Regions from separate parts of the Janthinobacterium aestuarii genome, predicted to be linked through region 1. Evidence: predicted binding sites of a transcription regulator. Region 1 holds the regulator's gene; the other holds the start of a gene.
The links. Region 1 encodes LexA, which represses DNA repair genes until DNA is damaged. Its sites were predicted from a motif close to ACTGTATNNNNATACAGT; they were not measured.

Region 2: the regulator LexA is predicted to act here: its motif matches at 3,766-3,783, upstream of imuA (translesion DNA synthesis-associated protein ImuA).

What each region holds. Positions count from the first base shown of each region.
Region 1 covers NZ_CP142523.1:4,993,867-4,999,247, reverse strand. Annotated here, with positions in the region: gene purF (amidophosphoribosyltransferase) at 1-694, shown strand, start outside; gene OPV09_RS22495 (cystathionine gamma-synthase family protein) at 841-2,082, shown strand; gene lexA (transcriptional repressor LexA) at 2,172-2,807, opposite strand; gene rpsF (30S ribosomal protein S6) at 3,083-3,475, shown strand; gene priB (primosomal replication protein N) at 3,496-3,804, shown strand; gene rpsR (30S ribosomal protein S18) at 3,820-4,110, shown strand; gene rplI (50S ribosomal protein L9) at 4,138-4,593, shown strand; gene OPV09_RS22465 (replicative DNA helicase) at 4,729-5,381, shown strand, end outside.
Region 2 covers NZ_CP142523.1:5,129,457-5,134,837, reverse strand. Annotated here, with positions in the region: gene OPV09_RS23085 (MFS transporter) at 1-162, shown strand, start outside; gene OPV09_RS23080 (GNAT family N-acetyltransferase) at 246-2,279, shown strand; gene OPV09_RS23075 (putative Na+/H+ antiporter) at 2,332-3,597, opposite strand; gene imuA (translesion DNA synthesis-associated protein ImuA) at 3,804-4,514, shown strand; gene OPV09_RS23065 (DNA polymerase Y family protein) at 4,444-5,381, shown strand, end outside.

The DNA.
Region 1 (5,381 bases):
AATGGGCGAATACCTGGCCGAGAAGATCCGCGCCGAATTGCCAGGCGTGCATATCGACGTGGTCATGCCGATTCCCGATTCCTCGCGTCCGGCCGCCATCCAGCTGGCCATGGCGTTGAACATCGAGTACCGCGAAGGCTTCATCAAGAACCGCTACATCGGCCGTACCTTCATCATGCCGGGCCAGGCGGCACGCAAGAAATCCGTGCGCCAGAAGCTCAACGCGATCCCGTCCGAATTCAAGGATAAAGTGGTGCTGCTGGTCGACGATTCCATCGTGCGCGGCACCACCAGCCGTGAAATCGTGCAGATGGCGCGTGAAGCGGGCGCGACGAAGGTCATCTTCGCCTCGGCCGCGCCACCGGTGATCTACCCGAACGTGTACGGCATCGACATGCCGACGCGCGACGAGCTGATCGCCTACGGCCGCACGACGGAAGAAGTGTGCCGCGAAATCACGGCCGACTACCTCGTGTACCAGGATATCGGCGCGCTGAAGCAGGCGATCGCCGACGTCAACCCGGCCTTGACGAACTTCGAGGCATCGTGCTTCGATGGCGTGTACGTGACGGGCGACGTGTCGCAGGAATACCTGGACCGCCTGGAATATGCGCGCCACCATCCGAAGGCGGCAGCGCCCGAAGATACGCCGCGTTCCCAGCTGAACCTGAACCTCGCTACTACCGAGGCTTGATACTGGGCCCGGCTATTGCCGGGCTTTTTTTGGGGTCAGACCCGTCGGGGGCATGCGCGCCAGTGGTGCGCATTCCGATCCCGGAGGGACTGACCCCAGCACTTGCCTTGGGTTAAGCGGCAAGACGAGTATTTGGAACTTCCACCATGACCAACAAAAAAACCTACGGCTTCACCACCACCATCCTGCACAACGACCGCCGCAAGGGTATCGAACACGGCTCGCTGCACAAGCCCGTGCATACTTCCGTTGCCTTCGGTTACGCCGATGCGCGCCAGCTCGCGTCCGTGTTCCAGGGCAAGGAGCCGGGCTTCCGTTATGGCCGCCAAGGCAACCCGACCGTCTCCGCGCTGGAAGACAAGGTCAACAAGATGGAAGACGCCGTGGCGACTTTGTGCTTCGCCACCGGCATGGGCGCCATCGGCGCCGTGGTGCAATCGTTGCTGCGCGCGGGCGACCATGTCGTGTCGTCGGCCTTTTTGTTTGGCAACACCAACAGCCTGTGGCAAACAGTGACGGGGCAGGGCATCGGCGTGTCGTTCGTCGACGCCACCGATGTAGCCAATGTGGCCGCGGCCATCACGCCGGCCACGCGCATCGTGTTTGTGGAAACCATCGCCAATCCGCGCACGCAAATCGCTGACCTGAAGAAAATCGGCGACTTGTGCCATGAGAAGGGCATCTTGTACATCGTCGACAACACGATGACGACGCCATATCTGTTCCGCCCGAAAGCCGTGGGCGCGGGCCTGGTGGTCAATGCCTTGACGAAATCCATCGGCGGCCACGGCAATGCCCTGGGCGGCAGCTTGACGGACACGGGCGTGTTCGACTGGACGCAGTATCCGAACATTTTCGAGAACTACAAGAAGGCGGCGCCCGCGCAGTGGGGCATCGCGCAAATCCGTGCCAAGGCTTTGCGCGACTTCGGCGCCTCGCTGGGGCCGGAAGCTGCGCATCATATCGCCGTCGGCGCGGAAACCATGGCCTTGCGCATGGATCGCACCTGCTCGAACGCTTTGGCGCTGGCCACCATGCTGCAGGCGGATCCAAGAGTGGCGGCCGTGCATTATCCTGGCCTGGCGTCGCACCCGCAGCATGCGCTGGCCACCGACTTGTTCCGCAGCTATGGCTCGTTGTTCAGCTTTGAGCTGAAAGATGGCATCGACTGCTTCGATTTCCTCAATCGTCTCAATCTTGCCATTCCCGCCAGCAACCTCGGCGACACGCGCACCCTGGTCATTCCCGTCGCCCACACGATTTTCTACGAGATGGGTGCCGAGCGCCGCGCCAGCATGGGCATCGCCGAATCGCTGATCCGCGTGTCCGTCGGTATTGAGGACGAGGCGGATCTGCTTGAGGATTTCCGAGGAGCGTTGGAGGGCTGAGAGCGGTGTTGGTGATTAGGCCATGTGCCAGTTGTGAGGCAAACTAAAAACTGGGGTCAGACCCGGCGGGTCTGACCCCAGCATGCAGTTTAATGCCAGCTGCGCATCAAGCCTACCGCCAAACCTTCCAGGGCGAATTCATCTTCCGGTGACACGGTGATCACCTTGAAGTCCGGATTTTCCGGCAGCAGTTCGATGACGGAGCCCGTCTTCTTGTAGCGCTTGACGGTGACTTCGTCGCCGATGCGGGCGACGACGATCTGGCCATTCTTGGCGCTGTCGACCTTTTTCACGGCCAGCAAGTCGCCATCCATGATGCCGGCGTCGCGCATGGACCAGCCGCGCACCTTCAGCAGGAAGTCGGGTTTGGCCGAGAACAGGGCCGGGTCGACGTTGTAGCTCGCTTCCAGGTTTTCCTGGGCCAGGATGGGCGAGCCTGCCGCCACCCGGCCGATCAGGGGCAGCGACATCAGCAGGGCTGCCGGCACTTTCGACGGCGGCGCTTCGGCGGCCGCACCGATCAGGCGGATGCCGCGCGAGGTGCCGGGCGAAATCTCGATCGCGCCCTTGCGGGCCAGGGCCTGCAAATGCTCTTCGGCCGCATTGGCCGATTTGAAACCCAGTTCATTGGCGATTTCGGCACGGGTGGGAGGAAAGCCCGTGTTTTCAATCGCGTCCTTGATCAGGTTCAGGATTTGTTCTTGTCGTGCTGTCAGCTTGATCATGAGCGGTGGGTGCATACTAAAATGCTGTCTATATGAACAGTCTGTATTTTTGTACAGTATCGCCCACTATGCAAGGGGATTTCCGTGTTTTGGGCGAATTTCGCAAGAAATACTTGTCCGCGGCCGGAAAGCACGGCGGCGCACGGGCTTTTCAGGCGCTTGTGGAAGGAATGATTGAAACGTTTGCAAAAGACGGTTATAATCTTCGGCTGACCTTCCCACACCCGTCTTGACGCCGGGGTGGGCGATTATCAATCCGACCTGAAGGAGTTTGCATGCGTCATTATGAAATAGTCTTTATCGTCCATCCGGACCAAAGCGAGCAAGTGCCCGCGATGATCGAACGCTACAAAGCCAGCGTAACCACCCGCGGCGGTTCGGTTCACCGCGTGGAAGATTGGGGCCGCCGTCAAATGGCTTACTCGATCCAAAAGCTGCCTAAAGCACACTACATCTGCCTGAACATCGAATGCGACAACGAGACCCTGGTCGAGTTGGAAACAGCATTCAAATTCAATGATGCCGTGTTGCGTCACCTGACCGTTAAAATGAAGAAAGCTGAAACAGCTCCTTCGCCGATGATGAAATCGGTACAACGCGAAGACGCGGCCAAAAGCCACCGCACCGAAGCACCAGCAGCCGCTCCAGCCGCAGCAGCAGCAGCTTAATTCTTGACCAGGATCGTGCGCTGAACCAGCTACAAGTAACCGCCATCATTGCCGAGCGCGAAATATTGCGCTATACCCCGGCAGGGCTGCCGATTGTGAATGCAGTATTGCAACACAGTTCGCAGCAGATGGAAGCAGGGATTGCCCGTTTGACCGAGTTTGATGTTGCAGCGCTAGCCGCTGGCGAAATCTCAGGCAGGTTCAGTCAGGCAAGCTTGGGCGGGGTGTATCAGTTCACGGGTTTCCTGGCCAGGAAGAGCCGCAACAGCAAGAGTTTGGTGTTTCACATCATTGATTTTAGTGCAGTCACCCCGACTAGCGCATTTTAGATACAGGAGCCTGACATGGCATTCGGTAAAAAGTTCGACAAAAATAAGCTCAAGCTTAAAGAAAAACGCAAACAGCAAAACCCGTTGTTCAAACGCAAGAAGTTCTGCCGCTTCACCGCAGCTCACGTTGAGCAAGTCGACTACAAAGACGTTGACACGCTGAAAGACTTCGTCCAAGAAAACGGCAAGATCATGCCAGCACGCCTGACCGGTACCAAAGCGCACTACCAGCGCCAAGTTGACACCGCAATCAAGCGCGCTCGCTTCCTCGCGCTGCTGCCATACACCGATCTGCACCACGCTTAATCGGTCAGATATTCCTGGAGAAGAACTATGCAAATCATTCTGTTAGAAAAAGTTGTTAACGTCGGTAACCTCGGCGAAGTCGTCAAAGTCAAAGACGGTTACGCACGTAACTTCCTGATCCCGCAACGCCTGGCACGTCGTGCTACGGCAACCGCTGTGGCTGAATTCGAAGTCAAGCGCGCCGAACTGGAAAAAGCTGCTGCCGCCAAACTGGCCGCATCGCAAGCCCAGGGCGAAAAACTGAGCGGCCTGACCGTTCAAGTTGCTCAAAAAGCTGGTGTTGATGGCCGTCTGTTCGGTTCCGTCACCAACTTCGACATCGCTGAAGCGCTGACCAAGCAAGGTTTTGCTGTTGAAAAAGCACAAATCCGCATGCCTACCGGCCCGCTGAAGATCGTTGGCGAGCACAACGTTTCGGTTGCTCTGCACACCGACGTGGTCGTGGAAGTTGTTATCGCTGTCGTTCCAGACGCGAACGCGTAATTGTCTGCGGGCCTGGCCCGCAAGCATTGCCGCACTATGAAAAGCCGGGTTCGCCCGGCTTTTTTGTGGCCTTTTTTTCGCTCAATTTCAGCCCTTTATTTTTGCCATCACGCCGAAGCGGGTATAATTCGCGCCATGAACGCCCCCTCTGATCCGCAACTGGATTCCCTCCGTATTCCGCCGCATTCGATCGAAGCAGAACAATCCGTCATCGGTGGTCTGCTGCGCGACAATGCCGCATATGACCGCATCGCCGACTTCATGCATGCGGAGGATTTCTATCGCTATGACCATCGCATCATCTTCGAGCAAATCGTCAAGATGGTTAACGCTTCCAAGCCAGCCGATGTCATTACTGTTTTTGAAACCCTGACCCAGCTCGGCAAGGCCGATGACGTGGGCGGACTCGCTTACCTGAACGCCATGGCGCAAAACACGCCATCGGCCGCGAACATCCGGCGTTACGCCGAGATCGTGCGCGACCGCGGCGTGCTGCGCAAGCTCATCACCGTCGCCGACGATATCTCCGGTACGGCCTTCAGCCCGCAAGGCAAGGAAGTCAAGCAGATGCTTGACGAGGCCGAATCGAAGATTTTCGCCATCGCCGAAGAAGGCGCGCGCGGCGCCCAGGGCTGGACCGCCATCCAGCCCCTGCTGACGCAGGTGGTCGAACGCATCGACGAACTGTACAGCCGCGACAACCAGAGTGAAATCACGGGCGTGCCCACCGGTTTCATCGACCTCGACCGCATGACCTCCGGTCTGCAGCCGGGCGACCTGGTAATCGT
Region 2 (5,381 bases), 140 kb from region 1:
CTGCAGCTGTACAACGTGCTGTGCCAGCGCTTCGGCTATGCGCTGGAAACGTATGCGCTGCTCAATATTCCCGTCATCGTGGCCATCACGGCCTGCCTGCTGCTGTTTACGCGGGGCATGGCGGGGCGCCGGGAAAGCGGGGTGCGGCTGGCCCGGCACTGATGGCGCAACGATGCGCTTGTTCTCGACCTTGCTTTACCTCCTGCGAAGTTTATTGACACTCTCCTGCGGAAAATGGTGCGCCCATGAAAATAGATGACCTGGCCTCGAAACACGATCAAGCAAAGATTTTCAACCTCGAATACGAGTTCCGCATCAACCGGCTGAAACTCGATTACATCACCCTGGCCGATGTCCGGCCGGCCGGCAGCGACCTGGAGCAACTGGCCGTCGAGCACCAGGCGGGCATCGCGGCCCTGCGCAGCTTCGTCGCCCTGAACTTCAACCATTTCAACGCGGCAAGCTGCTCTTCGCTCAGCTGCATCCCCACGCGCGCGCTTGGCGACGACGAGCGCTACCTGCACCGCATCTGGATGGGCGGACCGCTGCCGGCCATTGCGGCCGAAGCGATCGGGCAGTGGGGCGCGGCGCTGGAAGAGGTGCGGCGCAACGGCGGCGCGCCATATGTCTCCATCCTGTGGGTATGGGATGCGCAGCAGCTGTGCAATGACGAGCGCTTCAGCCCCACGGGCGGCGCCGGGCGCTACACGATAGGCCGCTACGCGATCGGCGGCACGACCCTGCACATCAACTCGCTGCGCGCGCTGGCGCTCGATTTCGCGCCCGCCCGCTTCGACACCCTCGATACCTTGCATACGCAGCGCTACTTCGCCACCTTGTCCGATTATTTCCGCATCCTCATCATGTGCGAATACGGGGGCCTGTATATGGATGTCGATACGATCCCGCATAATCCGGCGACGATTTTCCTGATGAAGCCGGAAGTGCCCGATTATTTCCAGCGCAAGGAGGATGGCAGCGAAGAGCGCCGGCATGTCAGCTGGATGAATCTGTTTCTCGATGAAACGGGCATGCTGATCGCCAAGAAGAACGATGCCGCGCTGCGCGTGATCCAGCGCAATGTGAACCTCGCCTATGCGGGCATCGACGCGCAGATTCCCCGTTCCTGCCCGCAATTCGAGGCGCGGCTGTTTGGCCAGTTCTATGCGGAATGGAAGAAGAACCTGGGCGTGACCGTGCTCAGCCATGCCGAGTTCTATCAGCGCTATTGCGTGCTGTATGACGGCGCGCGGGAAGCAGTGGCGGGCGGCATCCGCGGCATGCGCCTGCTGGACGATATCATTACCGACATGCACATTCCCTTGAGCGACGAGGAACGGCGCGCGTATGCGCGTTGCGTGGCGCGGCTCGACGAGATCGGCTGGCAGCTTGACGATCCTTTGATCCTGCCCGACATCGTCGATGTGTTCGATATCGAGGAAGTGCCGCGTATGGCCTATGCGGCTCAGCTGCGGGCCGACATCGACCATTTTCACTATTACTCGGTGCTGTCGGACGACCCGCAGCTCGACCGCGTGAATACCGTCTTTTGCCGCTACCTGCTGGCCCACCGTTCGCAGCATATTGCCGCCGGTGCTTTCTGGCGCCCGACCGTCGGCCGCCACGGCAGCCGCATGCCGGCCGCCAGCGATGCCGCCCCGCCAGGTGACGAGGCGCAGGCGGACCTGCTGTCGCATGCGCCGCTCACGCTGGTGCCGGGCGAACTGCTGGATGACGAGACGAAGAACCGCATGGCGAAGCTGCTGTTTGCCACCAGCTATCTCGAATACTGCTCGTTCGGTAATAAATTGAATCTGCAATTCGTCGAATTGCAGCGGCGGCAAAACATCGACCCGTATCTGGCGCACATCCACGGCCTGCATGACGAGGACGGGCGTTTCATCGGCTTTTTCACGGCCGCGACGATGGACGAGTTCCAGGCCTGCGGCGCCGTCTCCTATTACCGCGACGACATGAAGGCGCTCGACGATGCGTATGACGCCTTCGTGCTCGCGCATGCGCGTGCCGACGACTGTTTCGTCAGCAGCCTGGCCATCGACGAGAAATACCGGGGCCAGGGTTTATTCAGGCAGATGTTCCATGAAATCCGCGACCTGGCCAGCCGCAAGGGCTGCGCGCGCATCACCTTGACGGTGTGGGAAAAGAGCGAAGCGCTGCAAGTGTATCTGCACAAGGGTTTTCGCAGCGTGGGCACGTTCGACTATGCCTACAGCCTGTTCTATGACCGGCTGCATTTCCTCGTGTATGAGGGTAACTGAGGCGGGAAACTGAGGGAAGCGGGGGCGGCCGGCAGCCGCCCCGTGAGTAGCGTTACAAAGCGAGGAAGGCCAAGGCCGCCACGGCCGTCGGCAGCAGGGCGCCGGCCAGCAGGCCGACGGCGCCGATCGATTCATCCTTGAAGCCGCGGCGCAGCAGGGCCACGCCGGCCGGGTTCGGCGCATTGGCGATGACGGTCAGGCCTCCACCGGCCACGGCGCCGGCCATCAGCATGTATTTCGCTTCATCCGTCATGCCGACGATCAGCGAACCGAGGTAAGTGAGGGCCGCATTGTCGGTAATGGCCGTCAAGCCCAGGGCGCCGAAGAACAGGGCCAGCGGCTTCAGGCTTGAAACGATGGGTTGCAGCCACCATTGCTGCATGCCGCCCAGTACCACCAGGCCGCCCAGGAAGAAGCCGACCAGCAAGCCTTCCTTGAGGATCAGCGGGCTTTGATAGCGTTCGTACGCCTGCACGAAGCCGAGGAAGAACAGGAACAGGCCGATGAACAGCACGGGATGGTGCGCCAGGGTCACCACGCCGGCCAGCACGATCATGTGCACGAGGCTGACGGCCAGCGGCACTTTTGGCGCTTCCACCTCGCCGGCCTTCGGCTTGATGTCGGAAGTGTTGCTGTGCAGGTATTTGCGCAGCAGAATGCTCACGCCCGTGGCGTTGACGAGCACGGCGATGGCGGCCTTCCAGCCGAAATGGCTGGCCATGTAGGCGCTATCCCAGTTCCACGTGGTGGCCACCATCAGCACGGGCGGCGCCGCGTACGAGGTCAGGGTACCACCGATGGAAACGTTGACGAAGAGCACGCCCAGCGCGCCGTATTTCAGCCATTCAGGGATGCCCGGGCGGAAGATTTGCGGCGCCAGCATCAGCGCGGCCAGGGTCATGGCGGCCGGTTCCGTGATCAATGAGCCCGTCAGGGGCACGAGCGCGAGGCCCAGCCAGACGAGGCCCAGTTCCGTGCGCAGCGGCATCACGCGCGCCACGCTTTTCAACAGGCGCTGCACGGCGTCGAGCACAGGGCGCGAGGCGGCCACGACCATGACGACAAAGACGAACAGGGGCTCCGTGTAATGGCGCGACTCGGCATACTCGATGGCCGCATCGCTGCCCGAGACAAAGGCCATGATGAGGATCAGGATAAAGGCCCAGAAGCCGAACACGACTTCCACTTCGCCCAGCAAGTGCAGCAAGCCCGCATGGCGGGGATGGCGCCGCGACAAGGTTTCAAACGACTTGGCGGCAAAGGTGTGGATGAGCGCAAGGCCGAAGACGATGGCGCTGATGATTTGGATGGTGGTCAAATGCGTTTCCTTATGGACGGAGGAAGCCGGCTGGTACGTTGCCAACCGGTAAGGAGAGTGCTTATGGTACAGCAATCGATGCCGAAAACGGGGTTTTTCGGACATGGCGGAGCGGCCCCGGCGGTAGCGGCAGTCAGATAAACCTTGCCAAAAGTGGAGCTGGATAGTACTGTATATGCATACAGTATTCATCTATCTATCCAATGATGCAACATTCTCAATTGATGGCCTCGCCGGAAGCCTTGCACCCGTCCTTGTGGCGTGCATCGCAGCTGGGGCAGGGCGCCACGCGCTGCCTGGACACGGGCTTTGCCGCCCTGTCCGCGCAGCTGCCCGGCGGCGGCTGGCCCAGCGGCAGCCTGATCGATCTGCTGGTGCAGCAGCCGGGCAGCGGCGAATTGCGGCTGCTGGCCCCCGCGCTGGCGCAACTGCCGGGCTTGCCCATCGTGCTGTTGCAGCCGCCCCATCCGCCGCAGGCACTGGCCCTGGCCGCGCAGGGACTGGCGCCGTCGCAACTGCTGTGGCTCAAAAGCGCCGGCAGCAAGGATGCCTTGTGGGCGGCGGAAAACATCTTGCGCAGCGGTACCTGCGGCGCCTTGCTGTTCTGGCAGCCGCACGTGCGCGCCGACAGCCTGCGCCGCCTGCACCTGGCCGCGCAAAGCGGCAACACCCTGTTCTGCATGCTGCGCCCGCTGCACGGCGCGCAGGATGCGTCGCCGGCGCCGCTGCGCCTGTCCGTGCGCCCGGCTGCCGGCGGCATCGAGATCGGCTTCATCAAGCGCCGGGGACCGCAGCGCGACGCGCCCCTGTTCCTGCCCCTGCAACCTCCTTCATTATTGCGACGCCATGCGACTCTGGATCGGCCTGTGCCTGCCCCGGCTCCCGCTCGAAGTGTTTTGCCCGCGCTGGTCGGCTGACAGCCTGGGCGTAGTGCTGGAGCAGGAGCAAGTGATGGCCGTGTCGCCGCTGGCGCGGGCGGCCGGCATCAAGCCGGGCATGCGCCGCGCCGGTGCGCTGATGCTGGCGCCGCAGGTGCGCCTGCACGAGCGCTCGCCTGAACTGGAAGCGCAAGCCCTGCAAGCGGTGGCGCTGGCGCTGCTGCAATATTCGCCGCTGGTGGCGCAAGGCGAGGAAGCGACCCTGCTCGTCGATGCGGGCGCCAGCCTGCGCCTGTTCGGCGGCGTGCGTGCCCTGTGCCGGCACATCGAGGCCAGCTTGCGCGCGCTCGGCTACACGGCCCAGTTGTCGTGCGCACCCACGGCGCGCGGCGCCTGGCTGCTGGCGCGCGCCGCTATGCGCCGGCGCCGCGTGCTGGGCATGGAGAGCCTCACCCGCCGCCTCGACGGCCTGCCGTGCGCCTTGCTGCCGCCCGCGCGCCCCTACCTCGAGTGGTTCGAGGGCATCGGCTGCCGCACTCTGGGGCAACTGCGCCACTTGCCCCGGCCCGGCTTGCAGCGCCGTTGCGGCGCAGCCTTGCTGGATATGCTCGACGATGCGCATGGCCACAGCACGGAATTGTTCGTGTGGCTCGAAGCGCCGCCCACGTTCCGCGCCAGCCTGGAATTGTTCGACCGCGTGGAGCACGCGGACGCGCTGCTGTTTGGCGCGCGCCGCCTGCTGCAGCAAATGACGGGCTGGCTGTGCGCGCGGCAATTTGCCGTCGAGCGCATTCAATTGCTGCTGGCGCACGAACGGGGCAGGGTGGCGCGCCCGCCCACCGTCATCGACCTGGCGCTGGGCGAGGCCGTGTGGCGCGACGAGCACCTGGTGCGCCTGCTCAAGGA